Regions from separate parts of the Marisediminitalea sp. genome, predicted to be linked through region 2. Evidence: predicted binding sites of a transcription regulator. Region 2 holds the regulator's gene; each other region holds the start of a gene.
What was found. Region 2 encodes FNR, which switches genes on or off when oxygen is low (the NO sensors DNR and NnrR bind a similar motif). Its sites were predicted from a motif close to TTGATCTAGATCAA; they were not measured.
Positions count from the first base shown of each region.

Region 1: a site for FNR is predicted at 1,919-1,932, ahead of AC4MRN_RS07895 (OmpW family outer membrane protein). Genes of this name have one in related genera too.
Region 3: a site for FNR is predicted at 1,271-1,284, ahead of phbB (acetoacetyl-CoA reductase). Genes of this name have one in related genera too.
Region 4: a site for FNR is predicted at 1,361-1,374, ahead of ccmA (cytochrome c biogenesis heme-transporting ATPase CcmA). Genes of this name have one in related genera too.

Region 1 is NZ_CFIDRX010000043.1:20,741-23,875, forward strand. Features, by position in the region: gene AC4MRN_RS07880 (DNA topoisomerase family protein) at 1-396, shown strand, start outside; gene tsaC (L-threonylcarbamoyladenylate synthase type 1 TsaC) at 407-973, shown strand; gene hemF (oxygen-dependent coproporphyrinogen oxidase) at 973-1,893, shown strand; gene AC4MRN_RS07895 (OmpW family outer membrane protein) at 2,044-2,727, shown strand; gene AC4MRN_RS07900 (group II truncated hemoglobin) at 2,796-3,135, opposite strand, start outside.
Region 2 is NZ_CFIDRX010000052.1:15,513-18,647, forward strand. Features, by position in the region: gene ttcA (tRNA 2-thiocytidine(32) synthetase TtcA) at 1-88, opposite strand, end outside; gene uspE (universal stress protein UspE) at 197-1,117, opposite strand; gene fnr (fumarate/nitrate reduction transcriptional regulator Fnr) at 1,209-1,946, opposite strand; gene AC4MRN_RS08815 (sulfite exporter TauE/SafE family protein) at 1,975-2,643, opposite strand; gene ccoS (cbb3-type cytochrome oxidase assembly protein CcoS) at 2,636-2,860, opposite strand; gene AC4MRN_RS08825 (heavy metal translocating P-type ATPase) at 2,870-3,135, opposite strand, start outside.
Region 3 is NZ_CFIDRX010000059.1:8,764-11,898, forward strand. Features, by position in the region: gene hrpB (ATP-dependent helicase HrpB) at 1-1,228, shown strand, start outside; gene phbB (acetoacetyl-CoA reductase) at 1,388-2,110, shown strand; gene AC4MRN_RS09520 (lytic murein transglycosylase) at 2,197-3,135, opposite strand, start outside.
Region 4 is NZ_CFIDRX010000077.1:11,526-14,660, forward strand. Features, by position in the region: gene ccmB (heme exporter protein CcmB) at 1-641, opposite strand, end outside; gene ccmA (cytochrome c biogenesis heme-transporting ATPase CcmA) at 638-1,267, opposite strand; gene AC4MRN_RS11360 (hypothetical protein) at 1,492-3,135, shown strand, end outside.

The DNA.
Region 1 (3,135 bases), on a different contig from region 2:
CCTCTGCACGACACACAAACCACCGTTTTAAAAGTCATTGAAGACAGTCATTGCCCGGAATGTGGTTCTACCATGGCCATTAAAAAAGGCCGTTACGGCATGTTTATTGGCTGCACAAACTTTCCTGAGTGCCATCATATTGAAGGGACCAAAGCCCAGCAGGATACGCTGGTAGACTGTCCTAAATGCAAAGAAGGTCATTTAATCGACCGAACCAATAAATACGGCAAACGGTTTTTTGCCTGTAATCGTTATCCTCAATGCCGATATGTGGTAAATTTCGCCCCCGTACCAGAACCCTGTCCGGCATGCGGCTGGGCAATTATGGTAGACAAAAAGGGGCAGTTGGTTTGCCCACAGCCCCTGTGTGGATTCAAACAACAACGCGAAGATTAGAGGTGGTGATATGAATCAGGTGTCGACCCCAGTGGATCCTGATGTCTCAGCGTTTGAACAAGGCGAATTATTAATTTACGCAACAGAAGCAGTGATGGGCATTGGTTGTGATCCCAATAATGAAGCTGCCGTGAAAAAACTGCTCGCCATTAAGCAACGCCCGGTAGAAAAAGGGCTTATTCTGGTGGCCAGCAATTATTCGCAGCTATTACCTTTTGTTGATGATAACGCGATCCCACAGGACCGCCGCTTTGCTATATTTTCCTGTTGGCCGGGGCCGGTAACTTGGCTATTGCCAAAGTCTGCTACCGCACCACAGTGGGTAACCGGTGAGCACGACAAAATCGCAGTGCGCGTGTCTGCACACGAAGGGGTAAAAGCCCTGTGCGATAAACTCAATGGACCTATAGTCTCTACCAGCGCTAATCCAAGTGGCGACGAACCCGCACGCACAATCGAACAAGCCAAAGCATACTTCGGAAACAGTGTACATTACGTGCCTTCAGAAGTGGGCGGGGCTGCACAACCCTCTATGATCAAAGACGCCATGACCGGCGCCATTATCCGGAATGCCTAATGCAAAATGAAGCCATTAACACAGAGTCTGTTATTGCGTCAGTAAAGCAATTTCTACTCGCGCTACAAGACAATATTTGTCATACGCTTGAACTGGCTGATGGCAAGGGGCAATTCATTGAGGACAGCTGGGAGCGCGAAGAAGGCGGCGGTGGCCGTTCCCGCGTTATGCGCCACGGCGCTGTTATAGAGCAGGGCGGGGTAAACTTTTCTCACGTGTTTGGCACTCAAATGCCTGCTTCTGCAACCGCATCGCGTCCTGAGTTGGCCGGCCGGAGCTTTCAGGCCATGGGCGTGTCGTTAGTCATCCATCCGCATAATCCTTATATTCCTACCTCGCACGCGAATGTCCGGTTCTTTATTGCCGATAAACCCGGCGAAGCGCCTATCTGGTGGTTTGGTGGAGGCTTTGATCTCACGCCTTTCTACCCGTTCAAAGAAGATGTCCAGCATTGGCATCAGGTGGCAAAGAACCTCTGTCAGCCATTTGGCGATCAGGTCTACCCGGAATATAAAAAATGGTGTGATGATTACTTCTTTCTGAAACACCGCAATGAAACGCGAGGCGTAGGCGGCCTGTTCTTTGATGACCTTAACCACTGGGAATTCGAGAAGTGCTTTACCTTTATGCAAGCTGTGGGTAACGGCTATCTTGACGCGTACGTACCGATTGTAGAAAAGCGCAAGGCCATGCCTTACGGAGAACGCGAACGTCAGTTCCAGCTATATCGTCGCGGACGTTACGTAGAATTTAATCTGGTGTTTGACCGCGGAACCTTATTTGGATTGCAAACCGGTGGTCGCACCGAATCTATCCTAATGTCCATGCCACCTTTAGCCCGATGGGAATATTGCTACGAAGCGCCAGCGGGCTCTCCTGAAGCAAAACTGCAGAATTGGTTGAAACCCATCGACTGGTAAAATCAACCCTGTTCGGTGATTCGGGTTGATACAGATCAACTCGAAATCACTGATACTAAAACGTATTTTCAAACTTGTTTTAGATCAACATTTTGATTTTGGTGAAGCGTAAAGTACGCCTCATCAAGTTAAAACAAGTGAGAAAGTACAATGAAAAAATCAACCTTAGCCACAATGGTACTGGCCGCGTTAATCTCAGCGCCTTCTGCGTTTGCCTATGAAGCAGGCGATATTCTGGTACGTGCCGGTCTGACTACCGTGGCGCCTAATGATGACTCCAGCAACGTCAATGTCGATGCGTTAGGCGGTAATGTGGGAATGGGCGTGGAAGTCGACTCTAATACCCAGATAGGCCTGAACTTAGTGTACATGCTGAATTCAAACTGGGGTGTTGAAGTACTTGCTGCAACCCCGTTTACCCATGATGTTACGCTGATCGATACTGCCGACAATGGCCTTGGCCTGGGTGATGGCAAACTGGCTGAAGTGACGCACCTACCGCCTACCGTTAGCGCGGTCTATTTCTTCGATACACAAAGTGCCTTAACACCTTATGTCGGGGTGGGTGTTAACTACACTATTTTCTTCGATGAAGAATTTACCAATGCACGTGAAGACCAAACCTTTCAGGACTTATCGCTGGATTCATCATTTGGTCTGTCAGCACAATTGGGTTTCGACTACCAAATTGACGACAAATGGTTAATCAATGCGTCAGCGCGCTACATTGCCATCGATACAACCGCCACGTTTACGGTTGCGGATGTAAAAGGCAGCGTTGATGTGGATATCGATCCGTTCGTCTATACCCTGTCTTTGGGTTACAAATTCTAATAAACGCGTTTATCGGTTTCACCTTGTGTTTTTGCACTGCCTGTTGCCCTTCTTCGGAAGGGCTTTTTTTATGCCTCGGTGTTAACCATGTGATCAGCAAGCTGGTCCAAAGCCGCTAACAATTGATTTGCCAAAGCGATATCCGATACATTTTCATACATGGCTTTCTTTATGCAGTACATCCACTGTACTTTTAATGCAGGGGTTACCGTAAAAGGCAGGTGGCGAGCACGCAAGCGCGGGTGGCCGCGTTGTTGTTCGTACTCATTTGGGCCGCCGAGCCACATAGTCAGGTAAAGGCCAAAGACATGCCTTATTCTGTCCAGCGGTTGCGGGTGGATCGCAAGCAGCTCTGCTGCAATCGGATCGGTTTCCATGATGTCATAAAAGCGGTTGGCAATGGCATGC
Region 2 (3,135 bases):
GCAACCGTTTCTGAAGCTTGTTGAAATTGTATTTTTGTTTGGACTGAGACGGTGCAACCGTGCCCAAAGAATTGACCTGTAAACTCATTAATCTAGCGACCTGTAACTGCTCAGCCACTATTGTATCACCATCATTATGTGCATAGAAGAATCGCTATGCAGACAGTGCTCAGGATATGTTAAACGCCAGTAAGGGTTATAACCTTACCGGCGATTCAAATCCGTCAGGTTTAATAGCCAAGACGTCGCAGTTAAGCTCATCAATGACGTGTTCCGCTGTGTTGCCAATTAATGCAGCTGAAATACCCACTCGGCCTACTGTGCCAATAATAACCAGCTCTGCGTCAATGTTTTTAGCGACAAACGGGATGACTTTTTCTGGTAGCCCTTCTTTCACATGACAATTGTCCAACGGGATGCCAAACCGTGTGCTGTGCCTCTCCATTTCTTCAAGGTGGTGATTCTTCACCGACGCATTGTAACTTTCCGGATCAAACTCAGGCACTTCAATGGCAATATTAAGGGGGGTGCCGGGATAGCTATTCGCCAAATGCACATGACCGCTCAGTAATTTTGCGTAATCCTGGGCAATTTCGGTAATTTTGTCGTTGAGTTGTGCGTGCTCGCGATCCTCTGTACCCACATTCACTGCTGCAATAATATTACCATCAGCCGGCCAGTCGTGGTCTTTCACCAACAACACAGGAGTGGGGCATTTGCGTACCAAATGCCAGTCAGTGGGGGTGAAAATGACTGAGCGAAGATCGTCGTGGGAACGCGTGGCTTTTACTACAATATCGGCCTTATCATTAATAGCATGACGGATGATGGCTTCATACGGCCGATTATCCCATTCCACAACAGCCTGAATATTGCCTGAGTAGTCAGCAAGCTGTTGCGTAAGCCATTCAGTGCGCTCTTTCACAACCGCGGCTCGCATTGCTTCACGTTCTTCTCCCGACAACATGGTCGTCATTTCATAGGAAAAATCGTAGATAGTCATGAATGCGGTAATACTGGCGCCGGTTTTGCCTGCCAGCTCGACGGCTCTCGACAGGGCTGGCTGTGTTTCGCGCTCGGATTCTACAACGGCAAGTATATGTGTGTAATTGATCATGACAGCCTCCAGACAAAGTGCTCATTATGAGTGTATGCCCAGAGTGCCATCTTCACCAGTTTTTGATGTTGCGGTGGATCAACGGATGGGATTAATCCACTGTGGTAGTAGGAATGTCCATGCTGTGGAGCTTAGCGTCCATCGATTCGAAATCGAGAATCGTAATGAGTTTGCCTTCTACCTGGATAATGCCTTCTTTTTGGAAGCGCGTAAGTAAACGAGAGATAGTTTCTACCGTTAAACCAAGGTAGTTACCAATTTCATTTCGGGTCATGCTCAGGTTGAATTGACGTGGCGAGAAACCGCGCTCTTCAAAACGTTTGGACAGATGCGCCAGGAAATAGATTAAACGCTCTTCGGCAGTGCGTTTATTTAACAGCATCATCAGGTCGTGATCGTGTTTAATTTCAGCACTCATAAAACTCATGATCTGGTGGCGCAATTTAGGGAATTGTACGGCCATTTTATCGAGGGTTTCATAAGGCAGTTCGCATACCATGGCCGTTTCGAGCGCTTGCGCGTAACTCTGGTGAGTATTGCCGCGAAGGGCATCGAACCCAATGATATCGCCGGGGAAATGAAAGCCAATGATTTGTTCTTCGCCGTCTTTGCTGCTCACAAATGATTTGAACGAGCCCGCACGCACAGCGTAGAGTGAAGTGAAGGTATCACCGGCCTTTACAAGCTTGTCGTGCTTGTGAAGCGGCTTTTTGCGCTCGATAATGTCATCCAGCGAGTCCAGTTCTGTCTTGTTCAGAGAAACAGGCAAACACAAGTGGCTAAAACTGCAGCTCTGACAATGAATAGAGAATTCTGAACCTTTTGACATAATGCAACGTCTCCGTGTAAACGTAGGCCTAACTAATACTATTTACAGTGCGATAAATCAAGAAAATCGCATATATAATTAACGTAACCGCAATGAATGTCCGGGTACGTGGTGTTCGCAACAAGGCCAGTATGCCATTAGCGCTAAAACTCACTGCAAACAAAGCGGGCAGGGTACCAAGGCCAAACGCCATCATCAATAGTGCACCTTGCAATGCGGTGCCTGCAGACAACGACCAGGTTAACGTTGAATAGACTAAGCCACAGGGTAACCACCCCCAAATTATGCCATACGGTAGTGCCGATAACGGACTTTTAAAGGGTAAAAAACGTTTGGACAATGGCTGCAAGCATTGCCATAAACCACGCCCGAGTGTTTCGACTTTCGCCAGCCCACGCCACCATTGCGCCAGGTAAAGTGCCATCGCAATCAGCATAAAGGCACTAAACAACTGAAAACCTACCAATAGGGACTTTACTGAGCTTTGCGCAATGCTGCCAAGGGCCCCGGTTACTGCACCGGCAAGGGTATAACTTAGTATTCTGCCTGCGTTGTAACTGAAAACAAACGGCGTCGGAGACTTACCTTGTGGTATGGCGGCTGTCAGCGCACCGGCAAAGCCGCCACACATGCCAAAGCAATGCACTGAGCCTGCAATCCCTACCATAAAGGCAGACAGTAACGAAAACTCAGTCATGTGTGCTTGTTTTTGTTTGCTGTTCTGCTGGCGGAGCGGATTTGGGGTCTTGCTGTTCAGTTTGTTTGTCGTCAGCCAGGTCGTCATCGAACAAGATGCTGTAACCCTGACGCTCAAGGTCGTCAAACTGATTTGAGCGAACCGCCCAGAAAAAGATACCGATAGCCAACGCAACTAATAGAATAGCCAAGGGAATGAGGACGTAGATAATGCTCACAATATGCTCTTATTTCAACAGCCGGGTAGAATTGGTAACCACTATGATACTACTAAGTGACATCCCAATCACGGCCATCCAGGGTAATAACAGACCCGACACGGCAAAAGGCAGAATTAGCAGGTTATAACCGACTGCCCATAGAATGTTCTGACGAATCTTTGAGCGCGTTTGTTGAGCCAGTTTCAACAATGGCGGCACGGTACTGAGTGATTCACTCAGCAGCACCACATCCGCGGCATTTCTGGCAACGTCGGTGGCATTGTCAACCGCCA
Region 3 (3,135 bases), on a different contig from region 2:
CCGCACAGCCAGCATGCTACTGAAGGTGAAAGCCCTGACGGATGAAACCGGCGACAGTGACTGGCTGGTGGCTGGTGGGGTAATAGCAGCGCTCAGTGAAGACCCGCCCAAGTATTCAGGGTGGGATGTACATCTTTGCCTCAAGCAGTTGCAAGGTCAGGCGAGACAAAGGGTGACAGAACAAGCGCTGCGCCTGGTGAATCTCTTGCGAGGCAAAGTAGACAAGTCATCATTTTTCAAGGTGGATGAGACTAAATTGGCAGTGGCCATTGGGTTACTCAATCCCGATTGGCTAGCGTGTAAGCAATCCAATGGCACCTTTAAACTGGCCCAGGGTGTAGGTGCTGAGCTCTCAGCGGACGCCTATTTCAATGGCGACTGGCTGGCAGTCTTGTCGGGACAACGCCGGGGCGCATCCATGCAAATTCGTTTAGCCCAGCCTATCGATATTTCGGTATTAAAAACGCATTTCGCAAATGGATTTAGTGAAAAAGAAGCCTTTTTTTACGATGCAACTGCCGATTCCCTGCGCGCGGAATCTCAGCAGTGCTTTGGTGAAATTGTGCTAAGTCGTCAGCCACTGGCAAAAGCCGGTGTCTCGTCTCGAGGTGATTTCTGGCGGGAATGGTTGTCAGGAAAGCCTCTGAAAGACTGGCCAAATAACGCGGTACTTATGCCAACAATACACCGCTTGTGCATGGCAAGAACGCTTAATCTTGAATGCAAGCACTACGGCGAAACGCACACCTGGCCTGAACCTACCGCTGGTTGGATACTAGCCTGTGAAGCCGTACACAGTGCATTGCAACACTGCCAGTCCGTGGCACAACTGAAACAACTTCCCTGGGACAAACTCCTGTTTCAATCAATGCCCTGGCCACTGCAGGAAGCGCTAAACAGCCAGTTGCCAGACGCAATAACGGTACCCAGCGGAACCCGCCGCGCGCTGCGCTACGACAGCCCGACCCGAGTTGTATTGTCAGTGAAAATGCAGGAAGTATATGGCAGCAGTGAACCCGTGTGCATTGCCAACGGGCGTCAGACTGTTACCGTTGAATTACTCTCTCCCGCAAACCGGCCCATTCAGACCACCGATGATCTGCCTGGCTTTTGGAAAGGCAGCTACGTCGAGGTGCGCAAGGAAATGAAAGGCCGTTACCCCAAACACATCTGGCCGGAAGATCCGACCACTGCTCAAGCGACGATTCGAACTACCAAGCCTAAGTAACTGATTCGTAATATTTATTTGCTACTTTGTTCTTTTGGCTAATTGACATCGATCAATGAAACCCCGACCAAGGTCTGATTTTCCCATTGTCAGATTAGGTTTATAGATGGTTATATAGTAAACGGTTATTTGGTAAGCAATAGCAAAAGAGGAAACAGCATGAGCAGAGTAGCACTCGTCACAGGTGGGACACGAGGGATTGGTGAAGCAATTTGTACTACGTTAAAAGCCGCAGGCTATACGGTAGTTGCTAACTATGGTGGGAATGATCAAGCCGCGCAGGAATTTACCGAGCGTACGGGGATCGCAGCAATGAAGTTTGATGTGTCAGACTTCGAAAAAACCAAAGAAGCAATTTCGCAAATTGAAGCAGACTTTGGACCAGTGGATGTGCTCGTGAACAATGCGGGGATTACCCGCGATGGCACAATGCATCGAATGACCTTTGAGCAATGGAATGCGGTGATTCAAACGAACCTTGCGTCGTGTTTCAACACATGTCGCGCGGTGATTGAAGGTATGCGTGAGCGTAGCTTTGGTCGCATTGTGAACATCGGCTCAATCAACGGACAGGCCGGCCAGTATGGGCAAGTAAACTATGCTGCGGCAAAATCCGGTATCCACGGTTTTACCAAGGCACTGGCTCAGGAAGGGGCAGGCAAAGGCATAACTGTTAATGCCATTGCACCAGGTTACATCGATACTGATATGGTACGCGCTGTACCTGAAGATGTACTGGCTAAAATCGTTGCAAAAATTCCGGTGGGTCGTTTAGGCAAACCAGAAGATATTGCCGAAGGTGTATTGTTCCTGATCCGGGATGAGTCCAGCTTTATTACCGGCTCAACGCTGTCGATTAACGGCGGCCAACACATGTATTAATTTGCTTACAATAATAACGTACATGAGTTAACGGAGGTTCAAGTGCCTGATTTTTGCTGTTCTCAGGCACTTTGAAACACAACGGCTCAAGAGTTAGGGGTAATCGTTACGCCCAACGCTTCCATAACCGACAAGGACGGAAAACCATCGGCTACCATGTCCTGACTTAACTGGAACTGTCTTATACCTTCACGGGTCGCAGGGCCAAGAATACCGTCAGCGCCACCCACATCAATACCACGTGCATTAAGACTTTGCTGCAAGGCAATTATATGATTCCGGCTATACGCAGGCAGATCCGGTAAAGAAGCAATCATTTTCCCGTCACCTGCAATTCGATCTGCGAGTCGCCCTACGGCAATCGCGTAGAACTCTGAATTGTTCCAGCGCATGATCACTCTGAAATTAGGGTAGGCCAGAAAAGTGGGTCCCTCATGACCCGCTGGCATGACAAGATAGCTGGCAATATCACTCTCGCCTAATGCATCACCTTTAGCTTTGGTGACACCCATGTCATTCCATTCTGTGACAGATTTACGGTTACTGTAACCCAACAGGCGATAATCAAAACTCTCGGGTAGCATGACTTCGCGTCCCCACCGGAACCCCGGCTGCCAGCCGAGCTGTGCCAGGAAGTTTGCCGCGGAGGTCAACGCATCTGCTTCACTGTCCCATAGATTGATCTGGCCGTCATTGTCACCGTCAACGGCGTAGGCGGCGTAAGCTGAGGGCATAAACTGGGTATGACCCATTGCGCCTGCCCAGGAGCCTACCATGCGTTCCTGATCCAGCGATTGCGCTTCCAGCAGTTTTACGGCGGTAATCAGTTCTTTGCTGAAGAACGTGCTACGGCGCGGATCACAAGCCAGTGTTGCCAGTGAATCAAGTACAGGCATTTTGCCTTTGTAGCCGCCAAAGTTTGTTTCAAGCCCCCAGAAAGCTAACAGATAATGGGCAGGGATACCGTATTTTTTTGTCAGGTCGGCTAATAGCTCTTTGTGCTTAGCTGCCAGCTCACGGCCTTT
Region 4 (3,135 bases), on a different contig from region 2:
GCAATTGCCATGGGCGCAGCCGCCATGGCTGCTAATAGCATGGCGCCAATAATAGCAAGATGCGCACGGTAAGGTAATTGTAACGCAGCGGCATCAACCGCCGAGGTGGCAAAAATCAGCAACGGAATAAACACCGGTATCAGCAATAAAGCCAGTAACACCCCGCCCCGTTGCAAGCCAACCGTCAACCCAACCGCTATCGCCCCAACCAGGGATAACAAGGGCGTACCCAGCAGCAGCGTTAGCATCAGTGCTGTGTACATCTGTACGGTTAAATTCAGAAAAAGTGCTAATAGCGGCGATAAAATCAACAGCGGCACAAAACTCACCAGCCAGTGCACCAATACCTTCACTGCCGAAATGGCCCAGACAGACTGTCCACTAAGCAGATACTGCTCCATGGAGCCGTCCCAAAAATCGTCGCGAAACATACGATCCATGGCCAGAAGCGACGACAATATGGCCGCAATCCATATGACGCCTGGACCGATTTTTTGCAGCGTGGCAGGCCCGGGGCCTACGCCAAGCGGAAACAGGGTTACCACCATCAACAAAAACATCAGGGGTTGCGCAAGTTCAGAGCGCTGCCGAAATGCCAGAGCTAAGTCACGCTTAAAAATGCCGCTCCAGAGCGCCTTCATATGCGATACTCCAGATCCAATAACGTAACCGGCCCGGCAACATCACTCAACGCTTGATGCGAGGTGGTAATCACTGTACCACCCTGTTCAACATGAGATTTCATGTGTGCTTCCAGCAATTTTATTCCGCTTATGTCGAGCGCAGTAAAAGGCTCATCCAGAATCCAGATGTCAGCAGACTTTAACCATAAGCGGGCCAATGCCGCTCTGCGCTGCTGGCCGGCCGATAGCATGCGAACGGGAATATCCTCAAGCCCGACTAAACCTAATGTCGTTAATACCTCGTACGCGGTTTCGAGTGAAAAGCCGATGCTATGTTGGGCACACCAGTACTGTAGGTTCTCAATTGCAGACAAGGCACTGTTTAGTCCGGGTTTATGACCGATATAGGTAAGTGAAGCATGAAACTGGGGGAGACACTCCGCGATGGGCACATCGTTAAACAGGATATCCCCTTGGTCAGGAAGCGATAGTCCGGTAAGCAGTCGAAGTAAGCTGGTTTTACCTGCACCATTGGGGCCACGCAGATACGTCAGACTGCCTGCCGGCAAGGTAAACGACAAGTCAGCAAACAACACTCTGTCCCGTTTTACACATGTTAGCCCATGTGCAGTTAGTCCTGCCAAGATAATTCCTGTTTCACTTCGTTAAAAAAATCGCAGCATTCTACCATATTTAGGTGTAATCGCATCTTACCTGAAAGACTGTTCGGCGAATTTCTGATCTAATTCAATCTTCTGAAGGATTGACAGCGTTAAATTGTCGGGAGGAAACATAGGTCTGATAATTTCTCGTTCTGTTAGCTAGCCAGTTATACTCATACAATTGCAAAAGGTGCCGATAACGATTTATGCAACTGACTCCGTCCACACAAAGCTTGTCACCTGAGTCCAGACAAGCACTGTTATCCGCCCTCAGCGAAGCCGGCATGAAGCCCGAAGCTATTGCGCGATTTGCGCAATTGATGCAAGTCGCCCAGCCTACACAGTCAAACAGCCTTCGCACTTTTTCTACCACGCTGCAAAATATCGACAAGACGTTGTTGGTGGAGGTTGCAAAACAATTAGCAATAAAACCGCGCGACCAATTATTACTTTTACGTTTGCCAACGACCTTGCCTGTAGTAAACGCACAGGGACTGCCACAATCCATTGCGCAACTGGCACCAACCCTGACACTCCCTACTGATGTAACACTGCTTGCCAAACTAGACCAGCAACGCATCTCACAACCTATCGACAATGCTTTATTACAACAATTGTCGAGGCAACTCGCTTCCGGCGCAACTCAACCCCTGCAGATCAAAGCGACTATCGCTGAAGTTAGTCCGACTAATCTGCAACTCAAGGTGTCAGCGGGTGACACTAAAATACTCTCTTTACCGAAAGCTACACTGGAACAAGCCCCCAGCGGTCCAACTGCTAATGATCTGGTTGTTGGTAAATCGGTCATTGTTGAAGCCAAACCGGTGAACGGCAAGTGGGACATTAAGTTACGATTCGATAGTGACTCTGTAAAACAAGGCGAGCTTTCTAAATCGACCGAACAGTCACAGCTAAACACAAGAACCACGATAAATACCCTGAAAGTAAACAATGATAGTGCAGTACTAAACGTATTATCTCAGGCCCAACTTCATCAGCAGGGAATGAAAATCGAGCACATCAATCAGTTACCTGAAAAGGTCGTTAGTCAGCTCGCCAGCCAACTTCAGCAAGCACTAAAAACAAGCAGTGAAGCCATGCCTGTTACTCTGCAAGTTACAGGAAAACAACTCACTGCCCGCTTATTGAAAACACAGCCGCAATTGCTCGATACATCACCGGATAAAGCGTTGATGGCGGCTTTGCCCAGAGCGAGTCAGCAAGCTATTCAAGCATTGCAACTCTCCGCTGCTCAGCTATTAAAAGTCCCCCAAGCACCTATCCAACTAACGGGAAATTCTGACATTTCAAAAGGACTTCCGATTCAAAACCCGTCTATGTCGGACAAGATTGATGGTATTTCTAGTGAGCCAAAACAAGCTGCTAGCGATGTATCTGGACAGGCGGATAAACGTGTTCAGGCAGCCGCTTTAAGCAACGACAAACCACTTGCAAGCCTGCTACAAACGCAGGCTCCAGGTGTTAGGAATGATGTGCAGCAGCTCATTCAGACATTACTTCGTTTTAATGCAGTAAATGTTGAACCCATCTCTACCAACATTGGTGATTTGACGCAATCGCTACAGAAAATCGCTAATCAAGGTAATACAGAAAGTAAGCAAGTACTTACAAGCATCATTCAAAAATTGCTTCCAACCAGCCCAGTATCTGATACAGCAGGTACAGAAGTATCCATAGACAATGTAAAAAGTGAGATGCAGCCAGCACAGGTTAAAGCGCTTCAACAAGAGGCCATTTCGCCACAGGTGCTCAGACACTTATTTACCTCGCCAGCGTGGTTACAGTCACCCTCGGTGTTAACATCTTCTCAGCCGGGACAGGGCATGCTG